3 regions of the Sporomusa rhizae genome follow, and region 2 is predicted to be linked to each of the others. Evidence: riboswitches for the same ligand, from Rfam matches in the RefSeq annotation. Region 2 holds a riboswitch; each other region holds the start of a gene.
The links. Region 2 has a riboswitch for cobalamin ahead of SRRS_RS05195 (aldehyde dehydrogenase family protein). Riboswitches for the same ligand answer to the same signal wherever they lie in the genome.
Positions count from the first base shown of each region.

Region 1 (6,969 bases), 130 kb from region 2:
GACCTGCGAGCGATAGGGAGGGGATTAGTAAGACAATCTTGATTATTTATTCTTAGAATTTTATCGGGATAAATCAAGAAGCCTCTCTGCATGTGTCATCCAATCACATCGCAGGAGGCTTCTTTTTATTATTATCAAAACATATAACTTGCGAAAGCCGGTGAATATAGTGACCTGTTGCCGCTGGCATTGTGCTTTCTTTCTAGCATTGGTTTTACTGCTGTTTTCATTGCCCTGGCTGGCTTTAGCTGCACCGGCCGGCGTCGAACCTTCCGGGACAAGTCCGGAAAATCCACCGCCTGCTGCAACTAGCGCGTCCCCTCAGGTGCCGGTGTCAGACAGTCAGCCCGAATTCTTAGACGCAGGTCCCCTGGTTATCAGGCTGAACTATTTAAAGGTCGAGCAGGCGAAGCCGTTGCTTAGTGCTTTGGTGCCTGAGGACAAGCTCAAAGCAGATCCGGTGCGGAATATCCTGGTGATCATGAGCAGCCCTGATGTCTATGAACAGGTTAAGTATTTACTGGCCCAGATTGATACCCCGCCGCAACAGGTGATGTTCGAAGTGCAGGTCGTCGAACTTAACCGTGATGATTTGTCAAATCTTGGCATTGACTGGGGCGCATCGACCAAGCTGCCGCAAGCCATTCCTAACGACGAACTGCAGTTTAGGATCGGTATCGGGAATAATTATGGCGTAAATCTTCAAGGCGTTATTAACCGCTTAGTTGAAAACAAGAAAGGCCGTTTGCTGGCAAGTCCGCGGATCGCGACCTTAGACGGGGTAACGGCAAAAATTCTAATCGGGGACAAGCTGGCTGTGGAAACTTCCCAGCCTACCACCGGCAGTGTACCCATCATCTCCGTAATATATGTCGATGTTGGCATTAAACTAGAGGTAACCCCTACGGTAAACAAAGATGGCTATATAACCACCCACATTCAGCCGGAAGTTAGTAATCAAACCAATACTACGAAAAATGGCAATCCGAATATCCGGACCCGCCAGGCTGATGCCACCCTGCGGGTTAAGAGTGGCTCGACCATTGTTTTAGGCGGCTTGATTCAGCGTCAGGAAACCAAAGATACCTTCAAAGTTCCCTTGCTTGGAAACCTGCCGCTAGTGGGAGGCATGTTTCACTCAACCCTTAAGCAAGTAACTGAGACCGAGCTGGTTATTATGCTGACTCCAAAGATAATAGATTAGATACTATTTAGGAGGAATAAATATCATGAGTAGAACATTACGGGTAATCGGTCTGGCCATGTTAGTATTATTTTTAAACACCCCTTTACTGCAGATCGGTTTTGCTGCAACGACGATTCCACCTGTTTCCGGCGTTATATTAATGCCGCCGCTGGTTCAGTTATATGGTCACGTCGCATTAATCAATTGTTATGCGAATTCCAATAGCTGCTATGCGGTAATTGAACTCCGTGACACCCCCGGAAAATCGATTGTGGTCCGAACGTCGGAACAAAGACTGCAAAGCCTGTTGGAAACTGGGTTGGCAACAGGAAATCTTATTTCCTTTGTCGGACAGGGAGTAATTATTCAGTCACCTCCCCGGGGTGGTACGTGGAATATGGAGGTCTACTCTATTGACGAAGTAACAGTATATAACAAAAAGTAGATAGTGATGAATAACATAGGTGATTTCGTTATTTATCCGGGGTGATAGCATGAAAAAAAGCATATGTCTTATAACTTTCCTACTTATAGGGCTATTGTGCGTACAGCCAATTTCGGCGGCAGATGATTTGCTGGTTGCTGAGCAGTGGGCGCCGGTTATCCGCAAAATGGATAATAAAGATAGCCTGACCGCCCAGACCAATATGTTTACAGCAGTCGATTATGATCACGACTGGCGGCTGAATAATAACTGGTACAATTTGATGTTTTATCCGCCGAAACCAGCCGTGTATTATTCGGTGGTGGAAAGTGACACCCATTATTTTCTTGGCTACTATCAATATTATCCCAGACATATGGGGAGGAGCCAACATGAACATGATCTGACCGGAGTGTTGCTTGCTGTAGGCAAAACGCCAGACGGCGCCGGGCGGCTGGAGATGCTGTTAACCTACAGTAATCACAACTGGCAGAAGCAAAATGGTGCTAAGGTTCGCTTGGAAGGCGGGCGGCCAGTACTCAAAATCAGCGCCGGAACGCATGAGATTGCGGTTGTGGGCAAACGCAAACGGTTTTTGCCGGGGGAAGCCCATATCGGCTATAGTCTGATTCCCTTAACCCAGTTATGGGAGCAGCGCCGTGAAATCGGTCAAGGACGGGTCTTTGCCGGCTGGGGGTATTTTGACAGCTATAATGCCGTCAAAGTGACTGCGCCATGGCTTTGGGATTATCATCACATCAACTGGCTGACTAATCCGGGCGAATTATTTCAGTATTTATCCGGAACCCCCATACGAGAATGCAACTATCTTATCAATCCTTACATAAAGTAGACTGAAAAAAATATAGCGGTACAGGTGCCCTACGGGGCTTAATAGGGAAGTCCGGTGAAAGACCGGCGCGGTCCCGCCACTGTAATGAGGAGCAACTCCAGGTGATGCCACTGGGATGGAAAGTCTTGGGAAGGTTTGGAGAAGCAATGATTCAGAGCCAGGAGAACTGCCTGTATAACAATCACCATTGACCTGCGAGTGATGGGTAGGGGATTATTTGAGCAGTCTGTTCGATCAGCTTTTATAGCTATGATAAATGGATTTCTCATATAGTCAACACCTGGCAACGAGGATGGTTGAATATATGGGAAATCCATTTTTTGTTTCGGTACAGGTGCCCTGTAGAGGGCTTAATAGGGAAGTCCGGTGAAAAACCGGCACGGTCCCGCCACTGTAACACGGAGTCAGTCCTGAGATGTCACTGGATAAGTAGTGTCAACTTATCTGGGAAGGCTGGGCTGATGATGAACTGGAGTCAGGAGAACTGCCTGTACGGACAATCTTCGCTTAACCTGCGAGCGACAGGGAGAAGATTCGGAATTTACTTATGAGAGGAGGGCAATAGAACACTCTGACTGAAACAGTCAGCCTATTTCAGTAATTCGGAGTTTCTAAGAAGCAAAGGGGAGAGAGCAAGCATTGAAACAACGTAAACTAACAAAGAATGCCTTGGCAATGAGTATCGCCTGTTCTTTGGCATTCAGCCTGACGCCTGATTTCGGCGGCGTTGCCTATGCCGCCGAGCCTGACAGCAAGCAGTCACAGGAAACAACGGAAACTGTGAAAGCAGACAGCAAACCGGCGCAGGAATATACTCTGGAGTCCGTAACCGTCGAAGCCAAGCGCCCGGACTGGGAATCCAAGCTGTCACCAGGCACCGTAACCATTATCCGGCCTGATGATTACAAAGGTGAGCAGAAAACGCTGCCGGAACTCCTGAAAGATGTGCCTGGCGTCCATGTCCGTTATGTATCCGGCAAGGGCCAGTATACCACCGTCAGCGTCCGGGGCAGTACGGCGGCCCAGGTGGGCGTATTCGTGGATGGCGTGCTCTCCAACCTGGGTGGCGATGCGGCTGTCGATATCTCGACAATCCCCATCCACAATGTCGAACGGATCGAAGTCTACCGAGGTTATATTCCGGCCCGCTTTGGCGGCACCTATATGGGTGGGGTTATAAACATCGTTACCAAGAAGCCGGACAAAGCCAACATCTCGGCCCAGGTCGGCAAAAGCTCCTGGGGCGGCACCATCGCCGGCCTGGAGATCACCCAGCCTTTAGGGAGCGGCAGCCTGATGATCGGCATTAACCGCGATGAGAGTGATGGGGATTTTCGATATGAGAATCCTTACTCTAAAGAAGTCTATGCAAGAGATATGCCGGGGTTGCAGGCGAATATGAATTTTTTTATTCGTACCGTCAATGATAATTTGGATCTTTATACGGGAATTAATCCCGGTTATTCTACGTTGGAGGAAGTTGATGCGGCATTCAATAACCCGGCTGTCTACAATCAGTATTTGTCCGCTATACGGGGCAACTGGTATTGGCTTAATTGGCATTCTAGCAAGCAGGAGATGCTTGACGATTATATCTTAAATAACCGGGCTTCGACACTGGCTGAAGCGGAACAGCTATATAACCAGGAGGCCAAAGCCCAACTGGATGATGTAAGAACTAGTTTACACAATCAGAGCGCAGGAACTCGAAAACTAATGTCCGAGCTTTCTAACGACAACACCCGCTGGCGGAAGAATAACGACTACAAAAACACTGACGCCATTATCAAATGGCAGGACGACCACTGGCTGGTCAAGGGCAGCTGGAAGAAAATTGACCGGGGAATGCCCCGAAGAGTAGATGGGGATCCAACATTAAGCACAATAGTGGATCTGCCAGACAAATTCGAGCGGAAGCGGCAGGAACTGACTACCAAGGAACTGATGGTAGGCCGGCGGGATATGAGCGGCAATCTGGAATGGGGCTGGCAGCTTAACTATCTTGACCAGGATAAGCGCTACCGCAATCCGGACTATCAGAAGTTTGGCAAAATTCCTGCAGTATTTGAAGAATGGAGCGCTTTCGACTCCCGGCGGCTGGGCGGAGCCATTGATGGCACCTATAAGGCCGGTGACAACCATCTGCTTGAGTTCCTGGCAAACTGGTCGAAAGAGAAAATGGATGTTAACGGCAGCCGGATGGACAAATATGACTTTGAACCCAGTCTTACCAATCGCGAGCGGTTTCGGACATATTATGAACATACGCTGTTCAATCTCCAATTGCAGGATACCATTACCCTCAACCAGGCGGCTGATCTCTGGCTGACTCCCAGTATTCGCTACAATTATTCCAAGGTCATGGGCAGGGCGCTGGGAAAATCCGACTTAAATAAATGGGTCGATCAGGAGGATTCCCAGGTCAATGACAAGGTCACCTGGCAAGTGGCACTGAAAAAGCAGGTGGACGAGCATCTGACCCTGCGCTCTACCTACGGCACCTACTACCGGCTGCTCAACCTGTACGAGATTGCCGGCGACGGCGCCGGCATTCTGCCCCGGCCTAATGCTTATAACGATCCCAAGTATGCCGGTCAAAGCATATTCCCGGTACCCGAGGAAGGGACCCAATGGGACTTGGCAGCCATCTGGGACGGCAGACTGCTGGGCGCCAATTCCTCCAAGGTCCAATTGACCTACTTTGGCCGCGATTCCAAGAATATGCTCCACCTCTACCGATTCGGCTATAATTTTTGGTCTTACACCAATGCGCGCAAGGGGCAGGCCAACGGTGTGGAATTACAGGCTGATTTCAACTGGGACAAATGGGATATGAGCCTGGCAGGCACCTATCTGCATACCAAGCAGCAGACCAAGTATAATGCGCCTAGCTCCTCAACCGGCGAGATTTATTTCAGCTATCCGCAGTTGTATACGCCGGAATGGGAAGGCTCGGCCCGGCTGACCTACCGCCCGGACAACCGGCTGGCTGTTTTCGGCGAAGTAAAATATATTGATGAGATGGTTACCGGTATAGGTGCATATGATAAGCCCTATGGGCAAACCTCCCTGACAACCGTCGGCCTGGGGGCCAAGTATAAAATCGACAAAGATTGCCAAATCATCGCTGGCGTCAACGACCTCTTTGACAAAGGGCCGGAGATGACTTTTAACAGTGGTAATAATTACTCCGGAAGTTGGCAGGCCCAAAACATGCTGCTCGAATATCCCCTGCAAGGCCGTACCTATTATGTAACACTGCAGTACAAGTATTAAAAGCAACCTGCGGCGGTAAAGGAGGTGATGCCCACACGGAAAGAGGCCAGTATGGCGGAAAGGAAGTGATGGCAGGCAATAGGCAGTTAATATCCCCGGATTTTTCAGGCCGGAAAAAAATTTAAAAAAGCGAGGTTATGAGTCATGAAGATGAAATTCGGTTTTCTCAAACGGGTCATCGCAACAACTCTGACATTGTCCGTGCTTGGCAGTACCGTTGTAATGGCGGCCCCGGAGAATTTATTCGGCTATACCGTTGTTAATTCCGCTTATTCAGAAGGTCTGGCTGGCGCTATTAGCGGTGAACGGACAGGTAACCCGACCGACTTTACATCCAGCACCAAGGTAACCCCTTTAAATAGCGACCCAGCGCTGTTCAACTTCTTCCAGGGCAATGAAAGCCGACTGGTGCTGCGCCAGTATAATGTGAGCAGTCCTGCAGATTTAAAATTTAATAAAATCATTGATCCGTTTGCTTCTTCCTGGACACCTTCTCTTGCTGAACAGAAATGGGACGGAGTACGCAACTTGCACGCGGTAGCCACCAAAGGCAATTTCCTGTATGCCACCGGCTATGATTTGGGAAAAATTTCAGTGGTGAATATGAGCAGTGGCTATACGCAAACAACCAGCTATCAGTTTCCGACCGCCTGGCCGAGCATTCCCACATCAGTCGTACCTGCTGGTGCTTCGGTCCATGGTGAAGGTTTAACGGTAGTCGGCAACAATTTGTATGCGCTGTTTACCGTTAATCCAAGTGGAGGCTATTCAGTGTACTCTGACAGCGTTGTCGTAAAATTCAATATACTAGCCAATGGAACTCTGTCTTATGTAAACTATATGACCGTCGGCAAGAACGCTTTTACCCTCGACCATTATAACAACAAGCTGTACATCTGCGCCCTGGGCGGCATGCAGAACGCCGGCAGCTCCAATGCCGATACCCTCCTGAATATCATTGACCTATCTAACTTCACCAAGGCTACCGTTACCAAGACGGCTTCCATGGGCGGCGATTTCCGCGACATTACCATCGTTGACGCCAACACTGCCTATGTATTCCTGGGCAACTATGATACAAATTTTGCCAATATGGTCGGCGGCGTGTACCGCACTAGCGTAGCCAACCTTACTTCCCCGTCGCTTTGGACTAAGGTTAGCGATGTGAATTCGGCCGGTTATCTTTGGGGCATCTATGCCGACAGCAACCGGTTCTGGTTTGTCAAGGGC
Region 1 is NZ_CP156925.1:1,265,132-1,272,100, forward strand. Features, by position in the region: gene SRRS_RS05585 (type II secretion system protein GspD) at 170-1,204, shown strand; gene SRRS_RS05590 (hypothetical protein) at 1,230-1,631, shown strand; gene SRRS_RS05595 (hypothetical protein) at 1,681-2,463, shown strand; cobalamin riboswitch at 2,469-2,652, shown strand; cobalamin riboswitch at 2,779-2,970, shown strand; gene SRRS_RS05600 (TonB-dependent receptor) at 3,139-5,739, shown strand; gene SRRS_RS05605 (hypothetical protein) at 5,884-6,969, shown strand, end outside.
Region 1: another riboswitch for cobalamin. It lies ahead of SRRS_RS05600 (TonB-dependent receptor); the one in region 2 lies ahead of SRRS_RS05195 (aldehyde dehydrogenase family protein).

Region 2 (11,960 bases):
CAGCCACAATGATCCGTTTCACCTTATCTGCTAACGCCACAAGTTGCTTTTCCGGCGCCGGCCATATTGTAATGGGACGGAACAGACCGGCCCTGATACCCTGCTCCCGGGCGCTTGCCACCGCAGCGTAGGCACTGCGGGCAGTGCCGCCGAAAGCGACTATTGCCACCTCAGCATCACTCATATTTATTTCCTCAAATTTTACAATATCATCAGCATGAGTAGTGATTTTAGTATGCAGTCTGTTGATGACTTCCTGCGTCACACTGTTACTGCCTGTCGGAAACCCGGTATAGTCATGGATAAGTCCGGTAGTATGAAAACGGTAGCCATCTCCGAAAGCCGGCATCGCCGGCACCCCATCGGCATCGGGTTTGAACGGCAGAAATTCAGCCGGCGGAACCAGCGGTTTTTTACGATTTTTAACAGTGAGCTCGCTTACGTCTGGGATTGTGATTTTTTCCCGCATATGGCCGATGATTTCGTCAAGCAGCAAAACTACCGGCGTACGATAGGTTTCAGCAAGGTTGAATGCTTCTACTGTTAGATGAAAGCATTCGGGAACGCTGGATGGACTGATGGCAATAACCCCGCGATCACCATGAGAACCCCACCTGGTTTGCATTACATCGCCCTGAGCCGGTGAAGTTGGCTGTCCGGTACTGGGGCCGGTACGCTGGACGTTAACGATAACACAGGGAATCTCAGCCATAGAGGCGTACCCAATAAGTTCTTGTTTAAGTGAAAATCCGGGACCGCTGGTTGCGGTAAGCGATTTGGCTCCGGCCAGCGAGCCGCCGATTACGGCTGCCATGCCGGCAATTTCGTCTTCCATCTGGATGAAAGTACCTCCCACTTGGGGAAGCCTCTTCGCAAGCAGTTCGGCCACTTCGGTCGAAGGGGTGATAGGGTAGCCGGCAAAAAACCGGGCACCCGCAGCTATCGCTCCTTCGGCACAAGCATGGTTACCCTGCATTAACACTGCCTTTGCCATTTATGTTCCTCCTAAATTACAGTTATTGATTCACGAAGATCGCATAGTCGGGACAACGTAGCTCACATTGGCCGCAACGAACGCACTCTTCTTCCTGAGCTATAGTGATTTTGCCCAAGTCGTCCAATTTGAGGACTTGCTTGGGGCAAAAATCCACACATATGCCACAGCCCTTGCAGTAAGCGACATTGGTTTTTAAATTCACAGATCTCACTCCAGATGCAAAATTTTAAACGGCTACTTCCACGTCTTCGTGACTAGCTTACTTTGGGAACCCAGCCCTTAATTTTAGCCGCTTCTGCGATTCGATGAATGGAAACCATGTAAGCCGCCAGCCTCATATCCACGGAATGTGCCTGATACATAGCCCATACCTCTTCAAACGCCCGGACCATCATCTCCTCCAGACGTTCATTCACTTCCCGCTCTGTCCAGTAGAAATTGGAAAGGTTTTGTACCCACTCAAAGTAGGAAACGGTTACACCGCCGGCGTTAGCCAAAATATCGGGAATGAGCAAAATACCACGGGATTTAAGGATTTTATCAGCTTCCGGCGTAGTTGGCCCATTTGCCCCTTCTGCTACGATTTTACAGTGAATCTTATCGGCATTATCCACTGTTATTTGATTTTCCAAAGCGCATGGTACCAGGATATCACAAGACGTCTCCAGCAATTCCGCGTTACTTACAGCGCTGGAGCCAGGGAAGTTGACAACACTGCCGGTGGCTTTTACATGAGCATCAAGATCGGCCAGATTTATGCCTGCCGGATTCGCAATACCACCGTTTACATCACTCACAGCCACCACGCTGCAGCCCATTGCCGCCAGATTTTTGGCCGCATAGCTGCCAACATTACCGTATCCCTGTACTACCACCTTGGCATTCTTCATTTCCAGGCCAATCTTGCAGGCCGCCTCGCGGGTAGCGATTGCGACACCTCTGCCCGTAGCGGCAGTTCGTCCCAGTGAGCCGCCGATACTGACCGGTTTTCCGGTAATCATACCTGGTTCATTATGGCCTTTGATGGCGTTGTATTCATCACTCATCCAGGCAATGATCTGCGGATTGGTATTCACATCCGGCGCCGGAATATCTTTGTCTGCCCCGACGAACTGCGCTATTGCCCGAATATAGCCCCGGCTGAGCCGTTCCAATTCATCTGTCGACAATTCCTGGGGATTACAAATGACGCCGCCTTTGCCGCCACCGTAGGGCAGCCCGACTACTCCGCATTTAAAGGTCATCCAAATGGATAATGCTTTAACTTCTTCTATGGTGACATCCTGATGGAAACGAATCCCCCCTTTGGTGGGACCGGCAGCGTCGCAATGCTGTGAACGGTAGCCTTTGAAAACCTTGATGCTTCCATCATCCATCCGCACCGGAATAGCAACCTCAAGTACACGTTTAGGCTCCTTCAGTATACTGTGAATTCGCGGATCCAGCTTGAGATAGGAAGCGGCTAGATCCAACTGCCGCTGGGCAACTTCGAGTGCGTTTAATTCTTTTGACATAACGGACACCCCTTTTTTTATTAAAATAGCGCTTTGAAAATATCGCGAATTTCATCCCGGGTTAGCGAAACATAATTATTTACCAATAGCCGCTGTTGACCTGTCACTACACTATCAGCAAATGACTCGACTTCTTCCGACTTCATCCCGTACTCGCTGAGCGGCTTTCGCACTAATAATTGATCAAGTACTGCTGCCAGCTCATCATATATATTCGCAGCAGCGTCTATTTCCAGTATGCCGGCTAAAAGTTTATTGACTTCCTTTATCTTTCCGCCGGGGTTCTTGCGATTATATACTTTAAAGACTTCAATAAAAAACTGATAATTTGCCTCACCGTGCGGGACATGATAGTTGCCCCCCAGCGGATATGACAGTGCATGGACGGCCCCGACACCGGTGTTGGCAAACGCGATGCCGGCCCAATTGCTGGCAATTACAAAATCCTCTAATATTTCCGTTCTGTACGCAGGGCCTTTAGCATTAATAGCGCGATAGCCTTTCAGTATTAATTCGATGGCCTTACTGCTAAACAGTTCGGTAAACGCATTGGATTTCGGGGAAACCAAGGATTCCAAAGCATGGATGAGCGCATCAATGGAACTTGTCACAAAAAACTGGTATGGCAAGCCTTCTACTAGCTGCGGTATCAAAACTGCATAGTCGGCGTATAGTTCGTCAGCAGCCAGACCCATCTTTGTATGCCGGGACTTGATCTCGGCAATGGATATATTGGTTACTTCGCTGCCTGTGCCGCAGGTAGTCGGCACGATGATAAGCTCCCGTGCTTTAACCAGTGGTATTCTTCTTTCAAATAAGTCGACAGCATGTTTGGCATTTTCAACAACCAGCAATTTAGCTATGTCGATAACCGTACCGCCACCGACAGCCACAATCCGCCGGTACTCTTTTTCTCCCATGTCTTTTATAATGGCGTCAATCATTTCGTCAGACGGTTCGCCTAAACCGTATTTTTCCTGAAATATAAAATCAGCTCTAAGTTCCAGTTCTTTCATAAACGGAGTATACAAAAACTCATTGGTTAATACCAGATCACCTGGTCCTATCGCAAAAAAATCAGCAAAATCACGGAATTTGTCAAATTTATGGATTTGTGGTTTAACCGCAAGCATTCTCATAATCCAGTCTCCTGTTCAGTTTGTTTACTACCGTAAGGCCCATATCTCTTCATTCGATGGAATATAAGCATTTTTGTTGAAATAGCCGATCCTGGATATATTAATCAAATGTTCATAAGTCAGGTTTTCCGAAATACTGTTATTCCCCCACGAGCCACAACCTAAAGTGGTAGTCGGCATAAACCCGTTATGAAAACTTCCGCCTGCATTGGTTGAAGACGCCTGATTCACAACCAGCCGGCTGATAGGCAGCTTAATCCCTGCCTGACTGATATGCAGATGATTGGAGGAATGAATGGCGGCAGAATGCCCGGCCCCTTCATACAGCAAATTGGTTTTGGCGATATCCAGTGCTTCTTCAAAGGTATCGTAGGGTAACGTAATTAAAACCGGACACATTTTTTCCCGGCACAGCACATCCGCGTCGCCCTTGCCTCTTGCTTTTAAAATAATGACTTTGGTCCCGGGGGCAACGTCCACTCCGGCCAACTTAGCAATAAATTCCACCGATTGTCCAACTATTTTACCGTTAAGTGCGCCATCAACAAACATAACCTGTCTAAATTTATCTACAGTGTCGTCATTGCTAAAGTAGGCCGCACCATTTTCTACAAATTTGTCCATAATTTCAGCATGTTGTTCGCTTGGGGCTATAATGCATTGTTCACCAGAGCAAATAATTCCGTTATCAAACTTTCTGCCGGTAATGATATCCTTTGCGGCTTGATCATAGTCATAGTCCCGGTCAACTATGACCTGGACATTACCCGCGCCAACACCGTAAGCCGGTTTGCCGCTGGAATAGGCAGCCTTTACCATTCCCATACCGCCTGTGGCAATTACCACATCCACAGCTTGCATAAGTTCTTGTGTTAATTCCACGCTCGGCTCTTCAATGATCTGTACCAGATTTGCCGGTGCGCCAAGCTCTTTTAATTGCTGATTTATTAATTGCACGGTATGGGCCGACGTTTTTTTCGACCGGGGATGAGGTGCAACTATGATTGTATTTCTTCCTTTTATCGCAAACATGGCATTACACATCGGCGTAACAACAGGATTGGTGGTAGGAGTTACGGCACCAACCACTCCTTTGGGTTTGGCAACATACAACAGCCCTTTTTCCGGTTCCTCTTTAATGATTCCGACTGATCTTTTGTTTTTGAGGCTATGCCAAATAGCCTTCGCTTTTCCCTGGCATTTAGCTACTTTGTCTTCGTATACACCCATTCTTGTTTCTTCCACCGCTTCTCTTGAAAGCAGTTCCGCGTTTTCATATACGGTTTTACCGATGACTCTGACTAAATTATCGACTTGCTCTTGTTTATAATTTTCCAAAACATGCTGAGCGTTTTTTGCATTTGCTATAAGTTTTTGAATCACTTGTTCATTACTCACATTAAATCATCCTCTCCCATAAAATCATCAGCTACCCTGTCCACACTGGGTCCTGCACCATTGGTTCTGCGCACCTGTCCATTCCAACACTTAGCGTTAAAATTAAAAATTTTCAGACCTTGCATGTTCTAAAGGACAAAGTCAAATAAAAAACTCCCGAGTATATCGGGAGAAGAATACAGAAACACAGCAAATAAAAACTCCTGACTATGTGTCAGGAGTGAATACAGCATACAGTATGCACAGCTTAACCAAGAGACATCCCCGTCTCATCATAAGCAAACATACTTTGGTCTGTAATCCCCTCCCCATCTCTCGTAGGTCAAACGGTGATTGTCAGATAGGCAGTTCTCCTGGCTCTGGATCACAGCTTCCCCAAGCCTTCCCAGGATTCTCATCCCAGTGGCATTTTTTTGGGTTCACTCCCCATTACAGTGGCGGGACCGCGCCGGCATTTCACCGGTCTTCCCTATTAAGCCCCGAAGGGCACCTAACTCTATGTATTGAATTGTCTTTAGGCAAATGCAAAATAAAAAAACTCCTGACTATGTGTCGGAGCGAATACAGTACAGCAGGCGCAATACAGCAGAAAACAGCAATATCTTACTATTCCGCTTACGTTAGCACACTTCGGACTGTAATCACCTCCCCATCTCTCGTAGGTCAAACGGCGATTGTCAGATAGGCAGTTCTCCTGGCTCTGGATCACAGCTTCCCCAAACCTTCCCAGGATTCTCATCCCAGTGGCATTTTTTTGGGTTCACTCCCCATTACAGTGGCGGGACCGCGCCGGTATTTCACCGGTCTTCCCTATTAAGCCCCGTAGGGCACCTAACTCAATGCATTAAATTGTCTTTAGGCTGCATAACCTGATTTAAGGGTAACATAGCCCCAAAGAGATGTCAATCCAAATTTCGCCATTCTACAACATACTACGGAATGTATTGAAATCCGACGGTTTACTTAGTTTCAGCACTGAAGCACAAACATGCAAGCAAAGTTTCTCAGCTTTTCCGCGCCCCCCCCCTCCCAGCGGTCGCCGGAGTGGGAAGGTTGGCATCCGGTTATAAAAGCAGCTTCTCCATATGTACAATTTCAGCAATACCAGCTTCATCAACAGTAATTTTAAATCCCTGTTTTTCCCAAAAGTTAAAACCGCCGGGCAAAAACCTGTGGGTATGAAGATACATGACAAAGTACCCTTGTTCAATACAAAATTCAGTTATTTTTTTTACCAGTTCAGATCCTATCCCCCGCCGTCTTAACCGCTTATCAATATAGCAACGCCCAATTTCAGCCGTAGTACCGGCAGCATAACATCCCTTCAGCAGTGCAATCCTGTCATTGTAAGCACAAACTGCCGCAGTACCGATAACTTCGCCCGCCGGTGTGAATACTCCCCACATATTGCAATTTGGAGGCTCCAAATACGTCTTTTTCAGCCCCCAGACATCGTCGGTTATGGCCGACTGGCCTTCATGAGCAAACAAATCCTTAAGCTGCCGCATTAGAAAATTTTGTACAGCATCAACATCTTCTGCTTTGATTGTACGTATAACCAAATCCTGCATCTAAAGCAATCCTATCCCTTCTTTTATTGGTTCTGGTACCAGAATTATACAAAGACCTTTCTCATCTTTTACTAGAATACCAAGCCACAATACCCACAATCTTGTTAATAAAATTGACTTTATAAGGATAGATTGAATTTCTTCAACCTATCCTTTTCTGATCACAGGCATAATTGCAATTCCACAATTTTTTCAACAGTTTCAAAACTGCTAAATGAAAACAGTCCCCTTTTCAAAGGCTAATTACAAGTTATGAAACAAAATGGCAGGCAACGCTGTGACCTTTAGAAAGCTCTTTAAGCACCGGCTTTTCTTGCCGGCATATCTCCCTGTTTTCCGGGCACCTGGTCTGAAACGGACACCCTGGCGGCAACGCAAGCGGACTTGGTATCTCCCCCGCCAGCGGCCGAACCTCTGCCGCCCCTTTTTTCCGCACCGGGAAAACCGCCTGCAGCAGCGCCTGCGTATAAGGATGCTTCGCCTCATTCAGCGCGCTGCCCGCAAGGACCTCGACGATATTGCCGAGATACATAACAGCGATGCGATGACTGATCTGCGATACCAGAGCCAAATCATGACAGATGAAAATCATAGCCAGATTCTTTTCCTGTTGTACTCTGACCAGAAGTTCCACGATTTTTCTCTGCACGGAAACATCTAACGCACTTGTCGCCTCATCACATACGAGGATTTCCGGTTCAAGCGCCAGCGCACGGGCAATCCCGATGCGCTGACGCTGCCCGCCACTCATATTGCCGGGATAGCGGTCGGCAAATTGTTCCGGCAGTTCAACCAGGCGCAAAAGTTCTTCCGCCTTTTGCCCTGCCTCGCGGTCTTTTACCAGCTTGAAGTTGCGCAGCGGTTCGCAGAGGATGTCTTGTATCTTCATCTTCGGATTGAAAGCCTGCGCCGGGTCCTGAAACACCATCTGGATATGCCGCCGGCTCTGCCGCATACGTTCTCCCTTGAGCCGTGTAAGATCCTCGCCCCGATAGCAGATAGCCCCGCTTGTCGGCGCATAGAGCTGCATGATCAGTTTGACGAGCGTACTTTTGCCGCAGCCGCTTTCACCGACAACACTCAGTGTTTCTCCCGGATAAAGCGACAGCGATACATTATCGCAGGCTGTCAGCATGCGACCGTCGGCTACCGGGAAGCGTTTTACGATATGCTCGATTGTCAGGATTTCTTCTTTCTCAGCCGACATATCTTTTCCCTCCGACCTGCGGTACCGCAGCTAAAAGTTCTTTGGTATACGCCGACTGCGGCCGGGAGATAATCTCGTCCGTTCCGCCGGATTCGACGATTCTTCCTGCTTGCATGACGATCAGTTTATCCGACATATAGGCTGCCACTCCAATATTATGGGTAACAATAATGATTGCCGTTTTATCCTTCCGGCAGATCTCCATCATTTCCTTTACCACTTGCGCCTGCGTCGTCACATCCAGGGCCGAGGTCGGCTCATCCGCCAGCAGCAGGCGCGGTTTGAAAAACATGGCCATGGCCACACCGACACGCTGACGCATGCCGCCGCTCAGTTCAAACGGATAGCTCTTCATAATATTTTCCGGGTTAGGCAAGTGCATCTTCCTGAGCATGTCCTCTGCCGCCCTGGCTGCTTCCTGTTTGGTCAGCGGCGAATGCTCGCGGATATACTCTACGAATTGGCTGCCGATACGCCGGATTGGATCCAGCATATTGCCGCTGTCCTGAAAAACCATGGCCGCCTTTGTTCCACAGAGGCGACACCACTCGTCAGACGTATTTTCCAATACATTCCTGCCTTCAAAAAGTATCCTCCCGCCGCTCACACGCCCCTCATGCGGCAGGCAGCCAAGGATGGCGCGAATAACCGTTGTCTTGCCGCTGCCGCTTTCTCCCACAATTGCCAGGATTTCTCCTTCATCGAGCGATAAATTCACATTCCGGACGATTTCATGTTCCGCGTAGGATACCGAAAGCTCCGATACCTCTATCAACATCTCAGTTCTCCTTCATGCGATCTATTTTTTTGCCGGTCTAATCTTATTGGTCACCCAGTAATAATCGGACGGATACATCTTCGCGCCTGCAATCGAGGTCGAGCTGATGATGTTGGTTTCCGGATAACCCAGGAAAAGAGCCGCGCCATCGTTCATGATGATCTGCTGAATGTCGACGATGAGCTGACGGCGCTTTTGATGGTCGAACTCCGTGGAGAGCTGGGCAAACTTCGCATCCAGCTCCGGGTTACTATAGCCGGAGCCATTCTGGGGGTTATCGCCGTTTTTATTCGTTCGCCAATACCAGTTCAAAAAGATCTCCGGATCACCGGTATTTGCCGTCGTGATATTCGATATTAAAAGTCCATAATCGCCGTTAATCCCCATTTTGTCGATCAAATTATAATCTACTGTCTTGATTTTTACATCAAAGCCAACCTTCTTCGTATCTGACTGCACGGCCTCAGCATAAATCGGCAGTTCCGCGCGGCTGTTGTACACTACAAAATCTACAGTGAGCTTCTTGCCATCCTTTTCGAGTATGCCGTCGCCGTCCGTATCTTGCCAGCCGGCTTGAGCCAAAAGCTGTTTCGCCCGTTCAACATTGTAGCTGTTCGGATCCTTGAGCTGGTCAAAGCCGTAATCCATAGACGGCGGTACAGGCGCCTTGCCTTCAATAAAAGTTCCTTTCAGAATAACCTCATTGTATGCCTTTCTGTCGCAAGCGCTGATGAAAGCCGCACGAACCTTCGGGTCGCCCAGGGCTCCCTGCTGGTTAATACGTGCAAGTACTGTGCGCAGCGAGGAAATTCTGTCGATATGAAACTTTGCAGTATCATTAAAGAGGCCGATGTCGCCTGCCGCAATGTTGACTGCCATGTCTACCTCGCCGGACTGCAGAGCCATCGCCCGTGTGTTCGGATCGTCAATGGACGGGATTTCAATTGTTTCATATGGCACTTCACCGTCCCAGTAGTACGAATTTTTTACCATGACCGCTTTATCCTTGACGAAGGACTGGCACATATAAGGACCGGTGGTAATCGGACCTTCTTTGGCAAAATTACGTCCTGATTCAGCCGATACATCTACAATCAAGAAGAGCGGATCGGCTAAGAATCCCGGCATATTCGGCTCCGGCTTTTCCGTACGGATGGTAAGCGTCTGACCGTCAGCAGTCATGTCCTTATACTTAAAGAAAGTCGTCGCGCGCTTATTCTTGGCAAAGGATCTTTCCAGAGAAGCCTTGACAGCGGCAGCATCCAGCGACTTTCCGTTTGAAAATTTCACCCCGTCTCTAATTTTGAAGGTCCATGTCAAATGATCGGCGCTGATCTGCCAGCTTTCAGCCAGCCACGGCTGTACATTCATTTTTTCATCAAATTTTGCCAGGCTTTCCCCCATGCCATAACGCATGACTACCCAGCCAAAATAATTTTCCGTCGGTTCCAGCGAATCCGCAAAATTTGTTACACCAATTTTCAGTGTCTTTTTGTCGGCTTCCTTTTTGCCGCTGCCGCCGCAGCCTGCCATAAAGACCGCCGACATGCAAATCATCAGCAGCACACAAATAAATCTTCCCAAACCCTTCATAAACCTCACCCTTTCTATGTTCTCACTCAGTTGGCCCGCTGCGGATCCATGATGTCGCGCAGGCTGTCTCCCCAAAGGTTAAAGATTGCTACAACTGCCAGAATCGCAGCCCCCGGATAAATCATCAGCCAGGGAGCCGTCTGGATATGCTGTCTGCCCTCGTTGAGCATAAGCCCCCATTCCGGTGTCGGCGGCTGCGCGCCAAAGCCCAGAAAGGACAACCCGGCAAGTTCCATGATCATCGTACCGATATCCATGGCGGCCGTCACAACAATGGTTGGCAGGATATTCGGCAAAATGTGGCGCCAAAGGATGTGGAGCGGTTTTGTTCCATTGGTTACGGCTGCCGCAATAAAATCACGTTCCCGCAGCTTCAAGGTGAGGCTGCGTCCCAAACGCGCATATTTTGTCCAGCTCACCGCCGCCAGCGCCAGAATTGTATTGAGTATATTCCCGCCCATCATGCCGGCAATGGCAATAGCCAGCACGATGCCCGGAAAAGCCAGCATCATATCCACAATGCGCATAAGCACTGTATCCACCTTGCCGCCCGAGTAGCCGGCGACCACACCAACGAATGTCCCTATCACCGAAATAATGACGACCAGTGACAGCGTCATTAAGAGGGAGGTCCGCGTCCCGTAGAGAATTCGCGATAAGCAGTCACGCCCGAGCTTGTCCGTACCGAACAGATGCTCCGCCGACGGTGCCTGTAGCGACTGCCGCATCACCGCATCATACGGGTCGTAAGGAGCCAGCCATGGCGCCAATACCGCCAGGCCTGCAATCACTAGAACCAAAAATGTAAACAGTCCAAACAGGAATTTATCTTTTGTCCAAAACGACACTCAGTGCCCTCCTTTTTTCAGCCGTGGATCAAGATAGGTATAGGATATATCCACCAGCAGATTAATCCCCATATACAAAACAGCAATCCAGAGGACAAAGCCCTGTACCAGCGGATAATCACGCATCTCTATGGCATGTACAGCCATCTTGCCAAGTCCCGGCCAGGAGAAGACCATCTCAATAACAGCCACGCCGCCCAACAGCCAGCCAATCGACAAGCCCAGGAGCGTAATGAGCGGCAGACAGGCATTCGGCAGCACATGCCGCCAGAGAATTTTCCGCATGGGAAAGCCTCGCGTCCGGGCACCAATGATATAATCCTGCCCCAGTTCCTCCAAAACCGCCGTGCGCACCTGCCGCGTGTATTTAGCCGACATCGCAATAGCCAGTGTGAACGCGGGAAGCACCATCCGGTCCGGCGACACTACACCGCCTGCAATCGGGAAAAGCCTCAGCTTCAGCCCCAGAACATAGAGCAGGATAAGCCCTACCCAAAAGCTCGGCATAGATACGCCTAAAAACGAAATGCCGCGAATCAGATAATCAACGCCACGGTTTCGATATACCGCCGACAGAATCCCGCACGGCACCGAGATCAAAAGCATCATTACCAGAGCCGAGCCTGCCAGTACCAACGTTCCCGGCAGGCACTGCCAGAGCCGCTCAGCAACCGGCATCTTCGCCGAATAGGACATCCCCATATCTCCCTGCAAAACACCGGCAAGCCAGCGGACGTACTGTACATGAAACGGCTGATCCAGCCCCAGCTGTGCCCGCGTCTCGGCAATCGTTTCCTCCGAAACAATGGTATCGCCTACCTCCAACAGCATCTCTACCGGATCCCCCGGCGACAAATACATCAGACAAAACGTCAGGAAGCTGACACCGAGAAGAGTAATAACCATCTGCGCCAA
Region 2 is NZ_CP156925.1:1,131,893-1,143,852, reverse strand. Features, by position in the region: gene SRRS_RS05215 (2-oxoacid:acceptor oxidoreductase subunit alpha) at 1-994, opposite strand, end outside; gene SRRS_RS05210 (4Fe-4S binding protein) at 1,017-1,208, opposite strand; gene SRRS_RS05205 (Glu/Leu/Phe/Val dehydrogenase) at 1,252-2,511, opposite strand; gene SRRS_RS05200 (4-hydroxybutyrate dehydrogenase) at 2,532-3,650, opposite strand; gene SRRS_RS05195 (aldehyde dehydrogenase family protein) at 3,678-5,048, opposite strand; cobalamin riboswitch at 5,374-5,557, opposite strand; cobalamin riboswitch at 5,715-5,898, opposite strand; gene SRRS_RS05190 (GNAT family N-acetyltransferase) at 6,113-6,619, opposite strand; gene SRRS_RS05185 (ABC transporter ATP-binding protein) at 6,870-7,826, opposite strand; gene SRRS_RS05180 (ABC transporter ATP-binding protein) at 7,816-8,604, opposite strand; gene SRRS_RS05175 (ABC transporter substrate-binding protein) at 8,626-10,197, opposite strand; gene nikC (nickel transporter permease) at 10,224-11,045, opposite strand; gene nikB (nickel ABC transporter permease) at 11,046-11,960, opposite strand, start outside.

Region 3 (11,960 bases), 100 kb from region 2:
CGGTCACGATCAACAATCCCGGTGCGATCAATGTCCTGACAAGGGGCGATTACTATTATGTGGCCGGGCTGTATGCCAGTGATAAGGGAAAAGTCATTATCAACAATGATAACAGCGAAGAACACGCCGTAACGGTCAATAGCTTTTTGAAAGCTCCTGACGGACTGCCGGTGACTGATCGCAACTGGGCCATCAACAATACCGGCATTAAGGTTATGAATGGCGGCCAGCTTACCATTAACGGGCTGGCAAACGTTACAGCGGTCGACTCCTGGGGGCTTAGTGCAACAGCAAAAGCTCAGCTTAGTGTCGGTGGCGGCACTCTTGACACGACCAATTATGAAGCCATCGACAGTTACGCCGGCGGTGTGGTGAATTTCAATGTTAGGACCAATCCGGACGGAACGCTTTCCGCCGGAACTAACCGCGGAAACATTACAGGCGACATTAAAACACAGGGAGCCTGGGTCGGCGTGGGGCAGGGAGGCACCATTAATGTTGCTTTGACTACCAATAAATCCACGTGGACAGGTATGGCTGATAATCCTGCATTATATAATGGCAAAGTCCCGTTAAACGGTGTCTTTAATCTATGGCTGCAAAACGGTGCGACCTGGACAAACCAATTAGTGCATACTCTCAATATATCTGGGCGCCCGCTTGATCTTGCCGCCAGCAGGGTGAATAGTTTCTACGGCGGCAGCAGCGAAGACACACGAGGCCTAATTAATCAGACGGCAAAGAATATCCAAATTGATAACTACAGCGGCCACACGGTCGTTGATTATGCGCACGATGCAGCCACGCCGACTACGATTACCGGCGGCGCCATCACGATTGCTTCGGCGTCTAAAACTAATGGCAGCAATGCGGTGATTACTCTGCGGACGGCAGGTACGGGCATTACGGATGCAACGACAGTAGACGCTGTACTCAATGCTTTGGCCAACAAGCTGACCTATACAAATTACATCAGCGGCGAGCGCAATCTTGACGGCAAAGTAGAGATAATGGAAGGCTTAACGACCTCTTCGGCATCCAAAAAATTGGCAGACATAACGTTTAGTGAATTTACCGGACAAGGCGGCTACTATAAAGCCGGGGCGCCAACCGAACAAACCACTACTACTACTCTTAGCGGTAATAATATTAGCCAGCAGGTCTTTACCAAAGGCACAACGGTTGCCGTCAATGATGCTGCTGCCCAAGGCGGTATAGTTGCCGCCGTCTATGCGTCTGCGAAACCACTCACGATAGACGCGAGCGGTCAAGTTCTCGGATTAACCGCAACTACCACAGGTACTGACAGGAGCACTTATGGCCTATATGCGGCAGGAACAGGTGCAAAAACAGCTGTAACCGCAAAAGAACTTGGTATAAAAGCGGAAGGCGGGAAAAATGCGGGCCTTTACGTCGGCAACGGGGCAGAAGTCGGCCTTAAAGCTGATAATGGCACAGGCATCGTTGCGGAGAATGGCGTCGGCATTCTTTCCGAAGGCGGTACCTTGGTTATTGACGGCAAAGTAACGATTACAGCCGCCAATGGTACAGGCATTAAAATGACCGGACCAAAAACTACCGCTAAAGCTCAGTTGCTTACGGCGAGCGACACTGTAACAAATGACGGCGTTATTAATGGTGATCTTGATATAACGGCGGCTGCCGGTATTGATATGAGCGGCGGTAAAGTGCTTAGCGTTACCGGTAATACCAAGATCACAGCCAGCGGTGATGATGCCGTCAAGGCCGACAATGGCACGGCAAATCTTAACGGCGGCGCGAATATTATTGTCACCGCAGGCAAAAACGCTCTTCATACTTTAAACGGCGGTATGATCAAAATTGCCGGTGACAAAGCTGTGAATATCAGCGGGAATGTAGTTAATGACAGCGGCACCATCGATATCGGCTTGAGTAAAAACGGATCTTTACTGAACGGCAGCATCACTACCGCCGAAGGAGCCACAACGAAACTGACCTTAGCCAATGGCGGTGCGTGGGGCGTAACCGGCGACGTGGCAAGCAGCATTACTGAGCTTGCAGGCGGCAGCAGTAAGAGTGCTAAAGGCTTTATCAAACAAGCTTCGGCGAAAGAGATCACAATTGACAAATATAGCGGCCAGGTCACTGCTATCTATGAACACGACGCAACTGCGCCTACGAACATCAAGGGCGGCGGCATAACCATCAAATCCGCAGATACCGGTTCTGTATTTACACTGAGTACTGATAATAGCGGTATCAATACCAAAGATAGTAGGGAAGTTTTAAAAGTACTCAATGCTTTGTCTAACAAACTGACCTATAAGGGCGCGGAAGAAACTAAAAACCTCAGCGGGAAAGTGGAAATAGCCGAAGGCTTATTGACCTCCAGTGCCGGGATTAAGGTGGGCGATATTACTTTCGGCACCGACGGTAATGGCAGTTGCACAACGGTTGCGGATATCGAAAATGGACAACCGGCAAATAACACACCGGAAATCTTCTACGGCTCCGAGCAAACTGCCATGATGCGTGGCGCAAAATCCGCCATGGTTTCAGCGGCTATGGCTTGGCGGGCGGAAAACAACGACCTCCTGAAACGCATGGGTGATTTACGCTTGGGAGCCGGGAAAGAAGACGGAATATGGGCGCGGATGTATGCCGGCAAATCCAAATACGATAAAGAGCAGACCTATTATGATAACTCATACCGGACAATCCAACTGGGTTATGACAAAGCCATTGGCATAAGCGGCTGGCGCCTGGGCGCCGCCGTAAGCTATAACGACGGCAAAAGTAATTACGAGCGCGGCGACGGCGATAATTCATCAACCAGTCTGGCCCTGTATGGAACCTGGCTGGGTGAAAAAGGACATTATCTGGATTTAATTATGAAAGAAAGCCGCGTCAAGAGTGATTATAAGGTATTTAATGACTATGGCTACAAACTGAATGGCGACTATAAGGCATGGGGAACTTCGGTCAGTGCCGAATACGGGCGCCGCATCCGGCAAAATAACGGCTTTTACTATGAACCGCAAGTGGAGTTGACGTATGCACGGCTAGGCGGCGACAGCTACAATGCGCACAGCGATTATCTGGGAGGTACCACCCTGCGGGTAGATCAGGACGGCATGAATAGTCTCATTGGCCGTTTGGGTATCGGTATCGGACACGAAACAGCAAAAAGCAGCGTTTATGCCAAAGTATCTCTGCTGCATGAATTCTGCGGCAACTTCAGTACCTCTTACTCTGCTGCCAATGAACCTACCAAAGAAACTAAGCTGGACTTTGGCGATTCCTGGTGGGTATTCCAGCTTGGCGGGACTACCAAATTAAATAATCATACATCTGCTTACGCAAATGTTGAAAAAACAGCCGGAGCGGATATTAAAACCGACTGGCGCGTTGACGCCGGCGTGCGTTGGACTTTTTAGTATTAATGTAATAAAAACACCCTGTGACCGTGTTACGGTCTGCGGGCACAGGGTGTTTTTAAAAAACCGGAAATTCCCGCTTGCGGGCAGTGCCGGACAAAATAAATTAGGAGTTGATTGTGATGTTGTCAGAAATGCAAAATCAAGAAATCGCTACAGAACAAGCGGGAAAGCAAATGAATGCGAAAGCCGAAAAATTTCAAAAATCTTTGGAGGACAACAATATAAATTTATTTAGTACCGAGTTAATAGAAGATACTTTGAAAAGCTCAGTTTTTCGTTCACGGATTGAAGTAAAAGGTCAACAATTGCCGGCAGTGATTATTATTGACGAGAGCATATTTACCATTATCCGCACACAGATTGTTACAGGTATTGATGCCGATAAACGAGCTGACTTATTGCATTGTGTCAATGAGATGAACGAAAAGTTTAAGATTTTCAAATATTATTTGGCAGAAGACGGCACTTTACTTATGGATGTTTGCATTCCGTTTGTGGACGAAACGTTTGACAGCAATATGATTCATTTGATGGTAGACGTATTAGTCCGGCATCTTGATGAAACATATCCTCGACTGATGCAAAAAGTCTGGGGAGTATAACAATTGGTTTACAGTCCCGATCTGCCAGGGAATTTCTGTCGAATTCCAGTACTGTTTCGTCAAAAATTTGCTGAATTATATGGAAAATGATTAGCAAATGCAGTAAAAAATCACTCGTTTGAGGTATTTACGAATATTCTTACCTTACGCTACCATGGGGATATAATCCATATCTGAAAATATTTTGAAACAATATAAATATGGGTGCAGGTGCCCTTCGGGGCTTAATAGGGAAGCCGGTGTAATGCCGGCACGGTCCCGCCACTGTAATGGGGAGCCGCTTCAAGATATGCCACTGGAACCTAGCGTTCCGGGAAGGTTTGGAGACGCGATGATCCTAAGTCAGGAGAACTGCCTGCATGACAATCGCCATTATACCTGCGAGCGACGGGGAGGAGATTACGGTAAGTGGCCGGGTAAAGCCCGGCTGCTGGCGTAATGAGCATAACTCCCGGTAAGGGGGTTTTTTTATTGAAAGTTTTTCATTGTCTGCCGGGTTTTTAACACTTGGGTATGCAATTCGTTACAAGGGTTGACTTGATTATTTAAATCTATGGCTGGAGAGATTGTATGAAAAACAAAAAAAAGGCACTGGCAACTAATCGTTTGCTTACGGGATCACGGACAGGCCTGGCTTTGGTGTTGGCGGCATCAATCTCCGCGGGTATTGGTTTTCAAACGGTACACGCCGAAGGAAATGCGAATGCGGATACTCAGGATTTCACCCTGGAAGGGGTTACCGTGGAAGCGAAACGGCCTGATTGGGAAAGTAAATTGTCGCCGGGGTCGGTTACGGTTATCCGACCGGACGATTATAAAGGCGAACAAAAAACCCTGCCCGATTTATTGAAAAACGTTCCTGGCGTTCATGTTCGCGAGGTGAACGGCAAAGGACAATATACCACAGTCAGCATCCGGGGATCAACCGCGGCGCAGGTCGGTGTATTTATCGACGGTGTACTTACCAATCTAGGCGGTGATGCCGCTGTGGACATTTCCACAATACCGGTCAAAAATGTCGAGCGTATCGAAGTGTACCGCGGTTATATTCCCAGCCGGTTTGGCGGTACCTATATGGGCGGTGTCATCAATATTGTGACCAAACGGCCGGACAAGGCCAATGTGTCTGCGGAGATAGGACGGGCTGGTTACGGTGGTAGAAGCTACTCCCTGCAGGTAGATACCCCTTTAGGTAACGGCAGTTTAATGGTGGGGCTGAACCGTGAGCAAAGCGACGGCGATTTTAAATACAAAAACTATGCGGCGGAACGTAATCTTCCCTATGCCATGAAAATGCGCGACGGTTATCAGACCGAGATTGAGAATTTTAACACCGATATGATCGAGAATGCAAAGCAGCGCTATAATGTCAGTCTCACTGAACCGGAAAAAGCAGCCTTCAAAGGAAATACAGAAGAGTGGTTGCGCTTTGTCCGGGACAATACGACAGGCACAGATAATTTTTACAACCGGGCGTATGCGGGAAATTATACGACTGCCCCGGGGGAAAGCGCGAATATACTGTGGGGCGCAATCAAAGACACAGAGAAATGGACAGGAAAGTTCTCCAAACCGGCCGAGTTTAGAAATTTCTTTGAAAACGCCGATGTGGCAACCAAGGATGCGATTTATAAGGATTATGCCCGGGCCGAGGCAGAATATGCAGTTCGTAAAGCCGACCCGGATACCAACCCCGACATGGCCGGAAAAAGTCAAAAGCTAGCCGAATGGAAAGAGAAAATGAAATTGCTGGAAAACGATGAGCGGCGTCGCCAGTACAACGATTTTAAGAATACCGATGCGCTGATCAAATGGCAGGATGATAACTGGATGATCAAAGGCAGCTGGAAGAAAATTGACCGGCATTTGCCGGATGGCCTTTGGGGAAATGACAGCGCCAGCACCGCGGTAAGTTCCGGCAGTTATGTGGATGCCAAAGATATCTACTACGCCGAAAGCCGCAGGCAGAAAGTCGATGCCAGGGAATTTTTGGTGCAGCGCCGCGACACGGTAGGAAAACTGGAATGGGGCTGGATGATTGACTACCTGCATCAAGATAAAAGATACAATACGGAAAAGCCTTATGAATATGATAAAGCGCCGCCCTGGCAAACACCGATGCGATTATGGAGCAATTATAAATCAAACAAGTACAATCTTCAGATCGACGGCAGCTACAAATTATCAGACTCCCAACTGCTTGAGGTTCAGACAAATTTTTCAAGTGAAAAAATGCGCGTACACGGTTCCAGAATGGATGACTATTCCAAAGATGAGGCCATCGGGGATGTAGGCACCGCGATGGCAAGTTACCGCAATTATTACAAACAGGAGCTGTTCAATGTTCAAATCCAAGATACCTTTACAATGGACCGAAAGGAAACAGTATGGCTGACGGCAAGCGGGCGCTATAATCAATCCAAAATTTTCGGGAGCAGTACCCGGATGCAAAAAGAAGATGCACACAAATGGTTTAAAAAGGAGGATGAGCAAACCGACGGCAAGGCTACCTGGCAATTGGCTCTGAAGAAGAAGTTTGACGATAATTTTACCATGCGTATGACCGGCGGCACCTATTACCGGTTATTGAACCTGTATGAAATAGCCGGCGACGGAGCCGGCATCCTGCCGCCGCCACGGGGCGCGGCTGCGAACGGAACCGCTTTCCCGCTGCCGGAGGAGGGGAAACAATTTGATATCAGCGCGCTGCTGAACGGCAAAATGCTAAACGCCGATGCCAACCTGACAGTTACTTATTTTTGGCGGGATTCCGATAATATGCTGCAACTAGCGCGTCGCGGAGTGGATTATTGGTCTTACTTTAATGACAATCACGGCAAGGCCCATGGGGTGGAGATACAGACCGGGTTGAACTGGAGCAAGGTTTCCCTGGACCTGCAGGCTACTTATACCAAACTACGAATGGAACGGCGTAACAGTACTTTTGCTGATTACGGTCAGACTGAACCCTGGCGGGAGGTTTGGCAAACGTATGCGCCGGAATGGGAAGGCTCCGCCCGGCTGACCTATCATCCCACCGCGCAACTGGCGGTGTTCGGTGAAGTCAAGTATGTCGATGAGTATTTCACCGACAGTACGAAGGACAAACGCGGCGGCCAAGATTCCTATCTGTCCGGCAGACCGGTGGGCGCGTTAACTACAGTAGGCGCCGGGCTTAAATGGAAACCGCAAAAAAGCCTGCAAGTAACCTTAGGTTGTAATGATATCTTCGATAAAGGTCCAAAAATGAGAATTTACAGTCCGAAGCTGTCGCCGGTTGACGGGTATGTCAATCCGGAATTTCCTATTCAGGGCAGGACTTATTATGCAACGATACGTTATGAATTTTAATCTAAGTCTACTTTATCAATAAGGATGATTTGAAAGGAGTGGCAAGATCTAATGTTGTGTCATCAAAAAAAGCGTTATAGCAGGAGGAAAAATCTCGCAGCAGCTGTTTTGTTAGGCTGCTTATTGAGCAGTAACCAGGTATTGGGGGCGGATCTGGCAGCCGTAGTGCCGTCAAACTTTGATAAGAGTCAAGTCGGGACATTAAGCGGTTCCAGAGTCACTGCTTATATTGATCCTGCTTCGGCTGCGATGAAAATCGATGAACTCAACCGGGATCCTTCCGTATTTACGATCAATCACAATGGGAAAATTCAAGTGCTTTTGCGGCAGTATACGTATAGTACAACTAATTTGGCGGCAGTGAATATTATTAACCCTGCCAACAAGAAGTGGAGTGATTATGCAATTTCCGGTGAGTTACCGAGTGTACCTAATATTCATGCCGCGGCAACTCAGGGGGATTATCTTTATACTACAGACTATGATTTTGGCAATATTGCCGTTGCCAATTTAAACAAAGCGATCTTGGCTGAGAGTGAACATCATAGCTTAAAGGAAGACGCCTCAACGGTAACCGGCAGCAAGTTTTCTGATAAAACCACGTTTCATGGAGAAGGTCTGGTAGTTAAGGACAAATATCTTTATGCTATCACCAGTGTAAATCTTAACGGTGGTTATGATAATTATGATGACGGTTATTTAATGCAATATGAAATAAAAAAAGATGGCAGCCTGGTGGCCATAGATGCGCAGCGTATCGGCAAAAATACTTTTAATGTTCATTCCTTCAACGATACGCTATTTACCTGCTCTACCGGCGGTTATCAGCAATTGGGTTACCCCAACGCAGAGACTGCCATTCATGCGGTAAATGTTAACAGGGGCAACCTGAATTCCTCCCGTAAAATTTCTATCCCTGAAGGTGTAAAAGGCGAGTTCCGGGATATGGCCATTACCAATGATGGTACGGCGTATGTTTTTGGCGGCTATTATGATGGGAGTTATGGCGGCATTATCGGCAATGTGTATAAAACAACGATAACCAATCTGCTGGCCGATAAACCTGCTGCCTGGGAAAAAGTGATTGAAATTAATGACTGGCCCGGGTTCAACTGGGATATCGAAGTGGAATCCAATCCGCGCCGTCTGTGGTTTTTGGCCGGAAATAAACTGCAAATCTATCAGGACGGCAGTACAAAGCCGTTAGAATTTGACGCTTCCAAATTTGCGACCAAAGAAGGGCTCAATCAATTTAATTCCTGGGGCTTTGCCTTTATTACTCCTGACACCGTAGCCGGCGGTAATACCCAAACCTTGCAGCTAGAGGTTGGTGAAGGCTTGACTTCCCCGGGGGCAACAATTTCCAAAACCATCATTTTGCCTGCGCTGGATGGTTCCGCCAATGGGACTAACGCCATCAGCGGTACACCAGATTATACGACCCGTATTATGGGGACGCAGCAATATAATAACGGTACCGGTGTTGAATACACCGATACGGAATACCAAACGAAAGGCGTTACCACGGATTTCAAGAACTACAAGTTTGACCAGGATACCGTTCTCGGCTTAAAGGCCAGTGCCGCAGGCGATTACAAAACCAATATCCTGGCGGCGGTCTTTGCCCGTTATGGTCAGGATATCACTGTTGATGCAGGCAGCCATGCTTTGACGCTGAATGTCGAGAACAATGCCGGCAATCCTACCGGCGTTTATGCCGGCAACGGCAAGAATGTCACAATCAATGCGGGACAGCTAAATATTAATACCGCCACTTACGCTAACGGCGAAATGGTGACGAATGCGATTTGGAATGACGCCGCTAAAGATGCGGCCAGCAATATTACCGTCAATGCCCCGGTACATATTACTATGGCTGGCGGCCAGGGCGGCAACGGTATTGCTGTTACTAAAAAAGACCGCTGGGGAGAAGCCGGCGCGGAAGCTACTGCCAAATCGAAGATCACCATCAACGGCGATGTAACAATTGCCGGCACTGACGGCAGCTGGGGCGTACCCTTAAATTCCCAGAATGTGTATTCCCGTTTTAACTCGGCCGGGTTGTATACTTCCGTTAATAACAGTGAAATTGATGTGAATGGCAAAGTAGACCTTACTGTTTACGGCAACGGTATTGCCACTGTTGCCAAGGACAGTAAAATAACGGTTGACGGCGGGCATATCGCCGTGCCGACCGGCAAAAATTACGGGTATTACGCGCTGGCCTCCTATCTGGGAACGATTAATATGAATACAGGTGACGCCGGCAACCTTCCGGGTACAGCAGATGTGCGCCTGGATGGGGATATTTTTGCGCTCAAAACCGGAACAATCAATGTTGGCCTGACTACCGCAAGCTCTTATCTGAAAGGCATAGTGGACAACGGCGGCACTGTCAATATATGGCTGCAAAACGGCGCGACCTGGACAGATAAGGCCCAAAACACCCGCTATGCGGATGATAACGAGGATATCGGTTCTAACGGTGCCAGTCATATTACTAACTTGTACGGCGGCAATAGCAGTGCCGGCAGCGGCGTTATTTTCCCGGAAAATGACAAAGGCATCACCATTGACAAGTATACCGGCAATATAATGGCGATTTATGAACATGACCAAGCCGATCCGACAAAAATCAAAGGCGGCAGCCTGACGATAACTTCGGCTGAAAAGACCAACGGCCAAAATGCGGTTATGACGCTGCGGACAGATAGTGCCGGCATCAATACGGCCGATACCGGTACGGTAAACAATGTCCTGAATGCCCTGGCCGGTAAGCTGACCTATACCAATTATAAAAACGGGGAACGTAACCTTGACGGTTTTGTCCAGATTGCCGAAGGTTTGACGGCTCAGTCGGCGGCGAAATATACGGGCGCAATTGTTTTTGACCCGGCAAGCGGCCAGGGAACCTCCGGTGGAGGAAAGCCTCCTGAAGGGCAGACCACAACTGAATTTACCACGACATTGACCGGTGTGAAAGACCAGGATACGGAATATGCACAGGGCGGCGTACTGAAGGACGGTGCTTATGTATTCACCAAGGACAGTACCATTGCCGCAGATGATGGTGATACCACTACCGGCAATATTGGATATTACAAAGCGGTTGCCGGTATCCTTGGCAGCGGCAATGACGTAACCGTCAATGCCGCCGGTAAAACACTGGGAATTACAGATGTCAATACGGCGGCTTCCAATCAGGCTATCGGTATCTATACGAACAAGAACCTGAAGCTGACGGCCAAGGATCTAAGCATAGCCAGTACGTCTGCCGGCCAGGCGGCCAATGGGATTTTGCTCCAGGATGGCGGTCAGGCCGATATTACCGGCAATGTCTCTATCCAGGCCCGTCATACCGGTGATGGGTCGGCAACCGGAATTTATCTGTACAATAACGGTTCCAAACTGACGATTCACGGCGACCTGACGATGAAAGGAAACGGTACCGGGGACGATGCATACGGCGTCATCTCGGCAAGTAAGGGCGGATACGGCACGCCGACCTGGCAGGCCAAGGGGATCAGCATTTATGACAATACCGGGGCCGAACTGCTCGTTACCGGCAAGGCCGATATTGCCGTCAAGGGAACCGGCGTAGATATGCGCGGCAGCAAAAACAACAAGGTCACCCTGAGCGGCGGCAGCATCATCACCCCGGAAAACGCGAAAGAGGATTTCAAAGCATTAAGTATTGCCGCAGGCACCTTCAATATGGGCATGAATGACGGCGGTACGGATGTGAACGGGAAAGACGTGACCGTAACGGGTGAGATCTTTGTCCTGGAAAACGGTACGGTAAATCTGGGCGTAGGCAGCGCCGGTTCTTCGTTTACCGGTGTTGTGGACAACAAGAGCGGCGGTGCGGTCAATCTGTACCTGCGGGATGGCGGAACCTGGAACAATAAGGCAACCTCACAAATGCCTGCTTTTGACGGCAGCCATATTAACCGGCTGGCCGGCGGCCTCGGCGATTCCCGGCCGGGGTATATCTACCAGAATGACAACAAGGATATCACCATTGATCAATACAGCGGTTACTCCAATGTTTGGTACGATCATGAGGCGGCAAATCCGACCAACATCAAGGGCGGCAATATCCGGATTACCAGTGCGGCGGCCGGGTCAAATATCACGCTGCGGACAGATAACGGCGGGCTGAACACAGGTTCGACGGCAGCGGCGGATAAAAACAAGGTCAGCGAAACGCTCAATGCCCTGGCAAATAAACTTTACTACACCGGATACAAAACCGAGGGCCAGCTCAAAGGTAAGGTGGAAATTGCCGAAGGGCTTACGGCTCAGTCGGCCAGCCGGACAGAAACCATCACCTACAAAGACGGCGGGCAGGGACAGTATGAGTTTACTCCGGTTGTCGAACCGGAAAAAGGAGCTATAGCCAAGAGTACCGTGCTGACGGCAGACCGCCTGGCCGAAGCGACAGCAAAAAACGTACAGGGTCCCTCCAGCGGCATGCTTGTCAGTGCCTTGTTCAGTGAAGAAAATACTTCCCGAACCAATCCCATGCTGGTAGATTTAAACGGTTACAACCTGACTTTGAATGCTGCGGGCGACGAGGCGATCC
Region 3 is NZ_CP156925.1:1,234,446-1,246,405, forward strand. Features, by position in the region: gene SRRS_RS05540 (autotransporter domain-containing protein) at 1-3,419, shown strand, start outside; gene SRRS_RS05545 (hypothetical protein) at 3,542-4,024, shown strand; cobalamin riboswitch at 4,216-4,398, shown strand; gene SRRS_RS05550 (TonB-dependent receptor) at 4,595-7,375, shown strand; gene SRRS_RS05555 (hypothetical protein) at 7,427-11,960, shown strand, end outside.
Region 3: another riboswitch for cobalamin. It lies ahead of SRRS_RS05550 (TonB-dependent receptor); the one in region 2 lies ahead of SRRS_RS05195 (aldehyde dehydrogenase family protein).